3 regions of the Kocuria turfanensis genome follow, and region 1 is predicted to be linked to each of the others. Evidence: riboswitches for the same ligand, from Rfam matches in the RefSeq annotation. Region 1 holds a riboswitch; each other region holds the start of a gene.

Region 1 (3,264 bases):
CGTCGGCGAGCAGCTGCGCAGTCTCCTCCGGGTGGGCCAGTGCCCAGTCCCGGGCGTAGGCGTAGACGTCCACCACGGTCTGCGCCGCCTCGGGCTGCTCCTCGAGGAAGTTCTCGTGCGCGTTGAGGAAGCCGTAGGTGTTGAAGTCCACGTTGCGGTAGAACAGCTCGGCGCCGTTCTGCTCCGCCGCGGCCATGATCGGGTCCAGCCCGGACCAGGCGTCCACCTGGCCGTTCTCCAGCGCCGAGCGGCCGTCGGCGTGCTGCAGGTTCTGGATCGTGACGTCGGCCGGGTCCACCCCGCCCTCCTCGAGGGCCTGGAGCAGGAAGAAGTAGGGGTCGGTGCCCCTGGTGGCGGCCACGGTGCGGCCCTCGAGGTCGGCCACCGACGCCACCCCGGTGCCCGGGGTGGTGACGAGCGCGGACCACTCCGGCTGCGAGTACAGGTCGATCACCTTGATCGGGGTGCCGTTGCTGCGGGCCAGCAGCGCCGCGGAGCCGGCGGTGGAGCCGACGTCGACGGCCTCGGCGCGCAGCGCCTCGTTGGCCTTGTTCGAGCCCGCGGACTGCACCCACTCGACCTCGGTGCCCTCCTCGGCGAAGGCGGCCTCGAGCCAGCCCTTCTCCTTGATCACCACGGAGAGCGGGTTGTAGGTCGCCCAGTCGACCGTGACCTTCTCGGCGGCCTGGGCCTCGCCGGAGCCTTCCCCGGCCATGCAGCCGGTCAGGGACAGGGCCAGGACGGCGGCGAGGGCGGGGACCGTGCGGGCGGGGCGCGGGGACAGCGGCATGGTGGGGCCTTTCGTGGTGGGGTGGGCGTGCCGGGCGGAGCCGGCGCGGCGCAGGGCCGCGCCGCGCTCCGGGGAGCGGGGCGGGATCAGCGGGTCGCGGGGTGGTGGGCGTCGACGCCCAGGTGGCCGAGCAGCTGGACCCGCAGCTCGGCGAGGACCTCGGAGGCCCGGTCCCGGGGGCGGTCGCCGGGCACGAGGAGCACTGTGCTGATCGACGCGGGGGCGGTGGGGCCGGTGCGGCCCAGGACCACGATCCGGTCGGCCAGCTGCAGCGCCTCGTCGACGTCGTGGGTCACCAGCAGGACGGTGGTCGGCTGCGCGGCGTGGACGGTGAGCAGGAGGTCCTGCATCCGCAGCCGGGTCAGGGCGTCGAGCGCGCCGAAGGGCTCGTCGAGCAGCAGCACGCCGGGGTTGCGGGCCAGCGCCCGGGCCAGCGCCGCGCGCTGGGCCATGCCGCCCGAGATCGCCCGGGGGCGGTGGTGGGCGTGGGCGGTCAGCCCGACCAGGCGCAGCAGGTCGTCGATCACGGCGTCGGCCTCGGCCCGGCCCACCCCGGAAGGCAGCCCCAGGCGGACGTTCTCGCGCACGGAGCGCCACGGCAGCAGCCGCGGCTCCTGGAAGGCCACGGCGCAGCGCGGGTCGATGCCGGAGACCGGGGTGCCGTCGATGAGCACCCGGCCCGCCGAGGCGGTGTCCAGGCCGGCGGCGGCCCGCAGCAGCGTGGACTTGCCGCAGCCCGAGGGCCCCAGGATGGCCAGGACCTCGCCCGGCCGGGCGGTGATGTCGACGTCGTGCAGGACGTGGTGGCTGTGCCCGCCGGACGGGAAGGCCTTGCCGACGTGCTCGAACGCCACCGAGTAGGCGCGCTTCGTGGTGGCCGGTGCGGTGGCGGTGGACGGTGCAGAGCCCAGCAGAGACGTGCCCATGATCAACTCCATCGGTCCTGGCATTAGCACCTCGCACGGGGATCGGACGGATCCGTGCCGGTTGCTGCGACGTCGACGAGCCAGGTCTCTCAGCCGCTCCGGATGGTTACCGCCCCATTGAACGTGCTCCGCGGGCCGCCTGGCAAATCGCTCCGCGGGCCGTCATGGTCGAAAACGGTGGCACGCCGCGCCCTCGTGCCGCACCATGGACCCATGACGAGCCGGAACACCTCCACCCGGGCGGACCTGGTCCGGGACGCCTGCACGGCGTTCGCGGCGGTCCTCGACGGGCTCGGTGACGACGACTCCTGGGCACCCACCGGCTGTCGCGGCTGGTCGGTGCGGGACCTCGCCCACCACTGCGCCGCGGACGCGGTGCGCGGGCTGGTCGCCCTGCACACGCCCACCACGGCCCGCCCGGACCGGGACGCCGCCACCTACTGGGCGGACCGGGGCGCGGATCCCGCGGCCGCCGCCGAGGACCGGCGCCGCACCCGGGCGGCGGCCAGCCTGTACCCGGACTGGGAGGAGCTGCGGGGGCACTACCGGGAGTCCGCGCGGGCGCTCGTGCACGCGGCGGAGCGCTGCCGGCCCGGCGGGACGGTCCGCACCCAGGGCCACGTGCTCCGGGTGGACGATCTCCTGAGCACCCTGGCGGTGGAGGCCACGGTGCACCACCTGGACCTCATCGAGCACCTGGAGGGCTGCCCGGGGCCGGCGGTGGACGGGCTCGCCGAGGTCCGCCGGGTCCTCACCGACCTGTGGGAGCGGGAGCCGCCCGAGCACTGGAGCGACGAGCACTTCGCCCGGGTGGGCACCGGCCGCGCGGCCCTGCCCGCCCAGGACCGGGTGCAACTGGGCCCGGAAGCCGACCTCCTCCCCCTCTTCTCCTGACCCCTCCGCCCGTCCTCCGCCGAGGTCGCACGTTCCGGCGACCCGCGATCGGTGGCCGGGACGTGCAACCTCGGGACACGGTGGGGCGCGCTCGGGACGTGAGCGGCGGGTTCGTGCCAGGGTGGGCACATGAGCCGCAACGATCCCGCCGCGATCGACCGCCTGATGACACAGCCCGGACGGTGGGCCGTGGTGGGGCTGACCGGGAACACGGCCCGGCCCGCGCACTCGGTCGCGAAGCGCATCCGGGACGACCTCGGCATGACGATCGTGCCGGTCAGCCCGAAGGGCGAGGTGGTGCACGGGGAGCCTGGCTACCGCACGCTCGCCGAGGTCCCGGGGCGGATCGACGTGGTGGACTGCTTCGTCAACTCCCGCCGCGTCGGAGCGGTCGTGGACCAGGCCATCGCCGCCGGCGCGGGCGCCGTGTGGCTGCAGCTGGGCGTCGTGGACCACGAGGCCGCGGCCCGCGCCGCCGCTGCCGGGCTCGACGTGGTGATGGACACGTGCCCGCTGATCGAGCTCGGGGCGCGGCTGCGGCAGGGCTGGACGCTGGACCCGCGGCGCACCCCGCCGCTCGCGCCGCGGGCCTGAGCTCCTCCCACGATCCTGCCGCGCACCGGGAGCACGAGGGGTTGCCCCGCGTGCGGGGGG
Region 2 (3,264 bases), 1.2 Mb from region 1:
GTAGGCGCGCATGCGGGTCACGGGGTCCTTGGCGATCCACTCCTGCACCTCGGCGTCGTCGCGGTAGCGGGTCGCGTCGTCGGCGTTGGTGTGCGCCTGCATGCGGTAGGTGTGGGCCTCCACGAGCAGGGGCTCGGACTCCGAGCGCGCCAGGTCCACGGCGCGGCCCAGCGTGGCGAGCAGGGCAACCAGGTCGTTGCCGTCCACCCGCTCCCCGGCCATGCCGTAGCCGACCGCCTTGTGGGCGAGGCTGGGGGCGGCCGACTGCTGGGACAGGGGCACGGAGATCGCGTAGCCGTTGTTCTGCACGAAGAACACGACCGGCAGCTTGAACACGGCGGCGAAGTTCAGGGCCTCGTGGAAGTCGCCCTCGCTCGTGGCGCCGTCGCCGCACATGGCCAGGACCACGGTGTCCTCACCGCGCAGCTTCGCGGCGTGGGCCACGCCCACCGCGTGCAGCAGCTGGGTGGTCAGCGGGGTCGACTGGATGCCGACGTGGTGCTCGTGGGGGTCGTAGCCGCCGTGCCACTCGCCGCGGAAGATCGACATCACGTCCAGGGGCCGCACGCCCTTGGTCATCACGGCCACGGTGTCCCGGTAGGTGGGGAACAGCCAGTCGCCCTCCTTCAGGCACAGGGCCGCGGCCACCTGGCAGGCCTCCTGCCCGTGGCTGGAGGGGTAGACGGCCATCCGGCCCTGGCGCACCAGCGCGGAGTTCTGGTCGTTGACCCGGCGGCCGACCACCAGCTTCTCGTAGGCGCCCAGCAGCACGTCCCCCGCGGGCAGCGGGTACTCGTGGCCGGGCTCGGTGCCCTGCTCCTCGGCCGGCAGCAGGCGGCCGGTGGGGTCCACCATCCGGATCTCGCCGCGGGCCGGGAGCATGTACTGCTCCGGTGTGATGCCGAAGGTCTGGGAGGCCCGGAGGATCGGGTCCTCGGGGGTCTCGACGGTCTGGCTCATGGTGTCCCCTCGGTCGGTCCCCGGTCCGGGCGCGGACGCGGGGAGGCAGGAAGGCCGCTGAAGTTCTGTCCGCCCAGTATGAGAAGAACGGATGGTTCGTATCCAGGTCCGCGGGAAAGTCCAGAATCCTGCGGGCATCGGTGCCGTCTCCGTGGACGAAATGTTTTACTGTGGCGTGGGACACACGCATTCGTCCGACACCGTTTCCCGCCCTTCCGTCCCGCCCCGAAGGAGTCCCGCCGTGCCCTCGACCCCCGTCCCGCTGGACGAGACCGACCGGAAGATCCTCGCCGAGCTCTCCCGGGACGCCCGGCAGTCGGTGACCGCGATCGCCGCGGCCGTGCACGTCTCCCGCGCCCACGCCTACGCCCGCATCAACCGGCTGCGCGACGAGGGGGTGATCCTGCGCTTCAGCACCGTGATCGACCCGGTGCGCGCCGGGCTGCAGGCCTCGGCCTACGTGACGCTGAAGCTCCAGCAGAACACCTGGCGGGAGCTGTGCGGGCAGCTGCAGGCGATCCCGGCCGTGCACCACATCGCCCTGGTCGGCGGGAACTTCGACGTCATGCTGCTGGTGCGCGCCGTGGACACGGTGCACCTGCGGCAGGTGATCTTCGAGCACATCCAGCAGCTGCCCGGCGTGGTGGACACCCAGACGTTCCTGATCTTCGAGGACATCGACACCCGGGCGTGACCGGCCCGGGCGCCGGGTGCCCCGGACGTCCCGGGGAGGGATGTCGCAGGGGCGTCACGAACGGCGTCACGAGCGGCGTCACGAACGGCGTCACGAGCGGCGTCACGATCCGTCACGGACGTCATGTTCGGTCGCGGAACGGCGCCGGCCCGCCCCGCGCATAGTGTGGTCCCAGCTTCACGAGACGCGACTGTCAAGCTCCGACTGGGTCGCGCACCAACCCCATGCTCACCGGGTGGTTCGGATGAGGAAGCGGCCTGCATCCCCGTTGCCGCGCAGCGGGTGACCGGTGCGGGTAAGAGCAAGTGCACAGGAGCCGCGCCATGTCCCTCCCCGTGACCGATCACGACCTCTCGACCCGGCAGATCCACGCCGGCGCCGACCACGACCCCGGGCAGCGCACCCTCACGGTGCCGATCTACCAGAGCGCCGCCTTCGAGTTCCCGGACTACGAGGCCGCCCGGCAGATGTTCGCCCAGACCCGCGCGGGCTTCACCTACACCCGCACCGGCAACCCCACGGTGGCCGTGCTGGAGCAGCGGATCAGCGACCTCGAGGGCGGGGTGGGCGCCGTGGCCACCGGCTCCGGGCAGTCCGCGGTGGCCGTGGCGCTGCTGGCCCTGCTCGGCCAGGGGGAGGACAAGCACCTGGTTGCCTCCGAGAAGCTCTACGGCGGGACCGTGGACCTGCTCACCGACTCGCTGGCCGACCACGGCGTCGAGGTCGACTTCGTGGACCCCACCGTCCCCGGCGCCTGGGCCGCGGCCGTGCGCCCCGACACCCGCGCCTTCCTGCTCGAGTCCATCGGCAACCCGCTGGCCACGCTGCCGGACCTGCCCGGGATCGCCGACGTCGCCCGGGCGGCCCGGGTGCCCGTCGTCGTCGACAACACCCTCGCCTCCCCGGCGCTGTACCGGCCGCTGGAGAAGGGCGCGGACATCGTGGTGCACTCGGCCACCAAGTTCCTCGGCGGCCACGGCAACGCCCTGGCCGGGGCGGTCGTGGACGGCGGGACCTTCGACTGGTCCGCCCAGCCCGCGAGGTGGCCGCAGTTCACCCGCGCCCGCGCCCGCTGGGGCGGGCAGAGCCTGCTCGACAAGTGCGCCGGCGCCAGCCCCTACCTGCACCTGGTCCGGGCCAAGTACGTGCACGACCTCGGCACCACGCTGTCCCCGTTCAACGCCAGCCAGATCCTGCAGGGCACCGAGACCCTGGACCTGCGGGTGGCCCGGCACACGGCCTCGGCGCTGACCGTGGCCGAGTTCCTCGCCGGCCACCCCGCCGTCGCGCGCGTGCACCACCCCGGGCTGCCGGGGGACCCCGGGGCCGGGATCGCGGCCCGGGACTTCCCCCGCGGCACCGGCTCCGTGTTCTCCTTCGACCTCGCCGCCCCGGACGCCGCCGTGGGGCCCTTCATCGACGGGCTGCGGCTGTTCAAGCTGGTCGCCAACATCGGCGACACCCGCAGCCTCGTGGCCCACCCGGCCGCGATGACCCACTGCCGGCTCACGCCCGAGCAGCGCCGGGCCGGCGGGATCGCCGAGACCACCGTCCGGCTCTCGATCGGCCTCGAGGCCCCCCAGGACCTCGTGGCCGACCTCGGCCAGGCC
Region 3 (3,264 bases), 380 kb from region 1:
CGGACTGGGCGCCCCGGCCCTGCAGTACCTCGCCGCGGCGGGCGTGGGAACGCTGGGGATCGTCGACGACGACGTCGTGGCGGTCTCCAACCTGCAGCGCCAGGTGGTGCACCGCACCGCCGACGTCGGCCGGCCCAAGGCGGACTCCGCCGCGGAGGCCGTGGCCGCCCTCAACCCGCTCGTGCGGGTGCGCACCCACCCCTGCCGGCTCACCGCGGACAACGCCGTGCAGATCCTCGGCGAGTACGACCTCGTCCTCGACGGCGCGGACAACTTCGCGACCCGCTACGTGGTCGGCGACGCCGCCGCTCTCACCGGGATCCCCTGCGTGTGGGGCTCCATCCTGCGCTTCGAGGGGCAGGTCAGCGTCTTCTGGGCCGGCCACGGGCCCACCTACCGGGACCTCTATCCCGAGGCGCCGCCGGACGGGGAGGTCCCCAGCTGCGCCGAGGGCGGGGTCTTCGGCATGCTCCCCGCCACCGTGGGCGCGGTGATGGTCACCGAGGCCGTCAAGCTGATCACCGGCACCGGGGAGCCCCTGCTCGGGCGGGTGCTGCTGCACGACGCCCTGGCGATGACCTGGCGCGAGATGCGCCTGGACCCGGACCCGGACGCCGCCCCGGTCACCGCCGTCGCCGAGCCCGAGGCCGTCCGCCCGCTGCCCGGCGGCGGGGCCGAGCCCGCCGAGACGGTCGGGGCGGCCGAGCTGGCCCGGCTGCTGGAGCGGCGAGCGCGCGGGGAGGCGGCCTTCGTGCTGGTCGACGTGCGGGAGGACTGGGAGCGGCAGCTCCTGGCGATCCCCGGCGCCGTGCCGGTGCCGCTGCAGGAGCTGCTGGACCGGGGACCGGACGCCCTGCCGCCGGAGGCGCGCGGCGCGGACCTCGTGCTGCACTGCAAGGCCGGCGCCCGCTCGGCGACCGCCCTGGCCGCTCTGCGCCCGTTCTACGCCGGGCGGGAGGAACGGGTCCGCCACCTCGAGGGCGGGGTGCTGGCCTGGGCGGAGCAGGTGGAGCCGGACCGGCCGCGATACTGAGCCGATCCGCGGCTCCCCCCTGTGTTGTGGTGGGATCCTTACACCACCCGGGAGGACATGACCGTCTGTGACGTCCTCGTGACAGCCGATGACATGTGACGGTCATCAGGTGGCTCCGCACCCCGGCTCTCTGGTGCGATGTCATGCGTCCCATTCAGAGCGGCCGAGAGATCTGGCTCGACGACGCCGCAGCAACCCGTCCTTCACAGGGGTCAGGGTGCTAAGGCCAGAACCGATGGAGATCCCGGATCTGCAGCTGCTCCGTGACGTCGGCCCCGCGCTGTCGTCGTCGGGCCCGCCCCTGGCGCGACTGGACGGCCGGCACTCCTCGGTGCGACCGAGAGGACCACCGCATGAGCCGCACCACGGCCGAGAGGACTCCCACCCGTCCCGGCGCCGGCACGCACCCCGCCGCCGGTCTGCCGGGGGACTACGCCGGGCTGAAGGAGCACTTCGGGCCGCTGTTCGCGGGAATCGCCGCCGGCGCCCTGGACCGGGACCTGCGGCGCGCGCTGCCCCACGAGGAGGTCGCCCTGCTGGACCGGGCCGGCTTCGGCGCCCTGCGCGTCCCGGCGGCCCACGGCGGTCCCGAGGTCAGCGTCGAGGACTTCACCCGGCTGCTGGTCGACCTGGCCGAGGCCGACTCCAACATCGCCCACCTCTACCGCTCCCACGCCGGCTTCGTGGAGTCCCTGCGCTTCCTGCCCCGGGAGCTCCAGGACGTCTGGTACCCGCGGGTGCTGGCCGGGGCCACCGTCGGCAACGCCTCCACGGAGAAGGGCGGCAACGCGCTGGGCACCCTGAACACCGTGCTGCGCCGCACCGCCGAGGGGTGGGAGATCACCGGCCGGAAGTTCTACGCCACCGGCTCCATCTTCTGCGACTACACCCGCGTCTCGGCCGCCCTCGACGGCCGGGACGGGCGCCGCTTCGCCGTCGTCGCCACGGACGCCCAGGGGGTCACGCTCGAGGACGACTGGGACGGCTTCGGCCAGAAGCTCACCGGCACCGGCACCGCGGTCTTCGACCGCGTGCGCGTCCCGGACGACGCCGTGCTGGACCGCACCGCCGGCAGCGCGGAGGCCGTCCACGAGGCCGCCTTCTTCCAGCTCGTGCTGCTGGCCGTGCTGGCCGGCATCGCCCGCGCCGCCCGGCGGGACGCCGTGGAGACCATCGCCGCCCGCCGGCGGACCTTCAACACCGGGCTCGGCCTGCCGTTCCGGGAGGACCCGCTGATCCAGGAGGCCACTGGCCGGATCTCCGCCAAGGCCTTCACCGCCGAGGCCGCCGTGCTGCACGCCGCCCGCGCCCTGGACGCCGGGATCGCCGCCGCCGTCGCCACCGGCGCCGACCGCCCGGAGTTCACCGGCACCCTCCCGGCGGCGCTGCCCGAGTCCGAGATCGCCGTGGAGCACGCCCAGGTCACCGTGCCGGAGCTGGCCCTCGGCGCCGCCCAGGACCTGTTCCTCACCGTGGGCGCCTCCGCCACGTCCACCGCCAAGGGCCTGGACCGGCACTGGCGCAACGCCCAGACCGTGGCCACCCACAACCCGATCGCCTTCCGCGCCCGCGCCCTCGGCGACTACCTCATCAACGGCACCCTCCCGGAGGGCCTGAACGCCATCGGCGACGCCCGGGCCGACGCCCGGGCCGACGCCACGACCACCCCCGTCCGAGCCCCAGGAGCCTGACGCATGACCACCCCGACCCCGACCACGGCCGCGGCCGCCGCGGGACGCACCAGCGTCGTCCACGGCAAGAAGCGCGTCCTGGCCTCGGCCTTCGCCGGCACCACCATCGAGTGGTACGACTTCTACCTCTACGGCACCGCCGCCGCACTGGTCTTCAACGTCCAGTTCTTCCCCATGGCCACCGAGCTCGGCGGCATCGTCGCCTCCTTCGCCACCCTCGCGGTCGGGGTGATCGCCCGGCCCCTGGGCGGGATCGTCGCCGGGCACCTGGGCGACCGGATCGGCCGCAAGGCCCTGCTGGTGGCCTCCCTGCTGCTCATGGGCGTGGCCTCCACCCTGATCGGCCTGCTGCCGACCTACGAGGTGATCGGCTGGTGGGCCGTCGTCGGGCTCGTCGTCCTGCGCATCCTGCAGGGGCTGTCCGCCGGCGCCGAGTGGGGCGGCTCCGCGCTGCTGAGCGTGGAGCACTCCCCGGCCCGGCACCGCGGGTTCTTCGGGTCCTTCACCCAGATCGGCTCCTCGGCCGGCATGCTGCTGGCC

The links. A riboswitch is a leader RNA that binds a small molecule or an ion and turns the genes downstream of it on or off. The one in region 1 is predicted to bind S-adenosylmethionine.
Region 2: another riboswitch for S-adenosylmethionine. It lies ahead of AYX06_RS13380 (O-acetylhomoserine aminocarboxypropyltransferase/cysteine synthase family protein); the one in region 1 lies ahead of AYX06_RS07935 (ABC transporter ATP-binding protein).
Region 3: another riboswitch for S-adenosylmethionine. It lies ahead of AYX06_RS09720 (acyl-CoA dehydrogenase family protein); the one in region 1 lies ahead of AYX06_RS07935 (ABC transporter ATP-binding protein).

The regions. Positions count from the first base shown of each region.
Region 1 is NZ_CP014480.1:1,718,080-1,721,343, reverse strand. Features, by position in the region: gene AYX06_RS07940 (aliphatic sulfonate ABC transporter substrate-binding protein) at 1-790, opposite strand, end outside; gene AYX06_RS07935 (ABC transporter ATP-binding protein) at 877-1,716, opposite strand; SAM riboswitch class I at 1,722-1,825, opposite strand; gene AYX06_RS20730 (maleylpyruvate isomerase N-terminal domain-containing protein) at 1,930-2,610, shown strand; gene AYX06_RS07925 (CoA-binding protein) at 2,740-3,204, shown strand.
Region 2 is NZ_CP014480.1:2,906,242-2,909,505, forward strand. Features, by position in the region: gene AYX06_RS13370 (thiamine pyrophosphate-dependent enzyme) at 1-960, opposite strand, end outside; gene AYX06_RS13375 (Lrp/AsnC family transcriptional regulator) at 1,202-1,654, shown strand; SAM riboswitch class IV at 1,830-1,962, shown strand; gene AYX06_RS13380 (O-acetylhomoserine aminocarboxypropyltransferase/cysteine synthase family protein) at 1,978-3,264, shown strand, end outside.
Region 3 is NZ_CP014480.1:2,097,590-2,100,853, reverse strand. Features, by position in the region: gene moeB (molybdopterin-synthase adenylyltransferase MoeB) at 1-1,033, shown strand, start outside; SAM riboswitch class I at 1,181-1,275, shown strand; gene AYX06_RS09720 (acyl-CoA dehydrogenase family protein) at 1,387-2,724, shown strand; gene AYX06_RS09715 (MFS transporter) at 2,728-3,264, shown strand, end outside.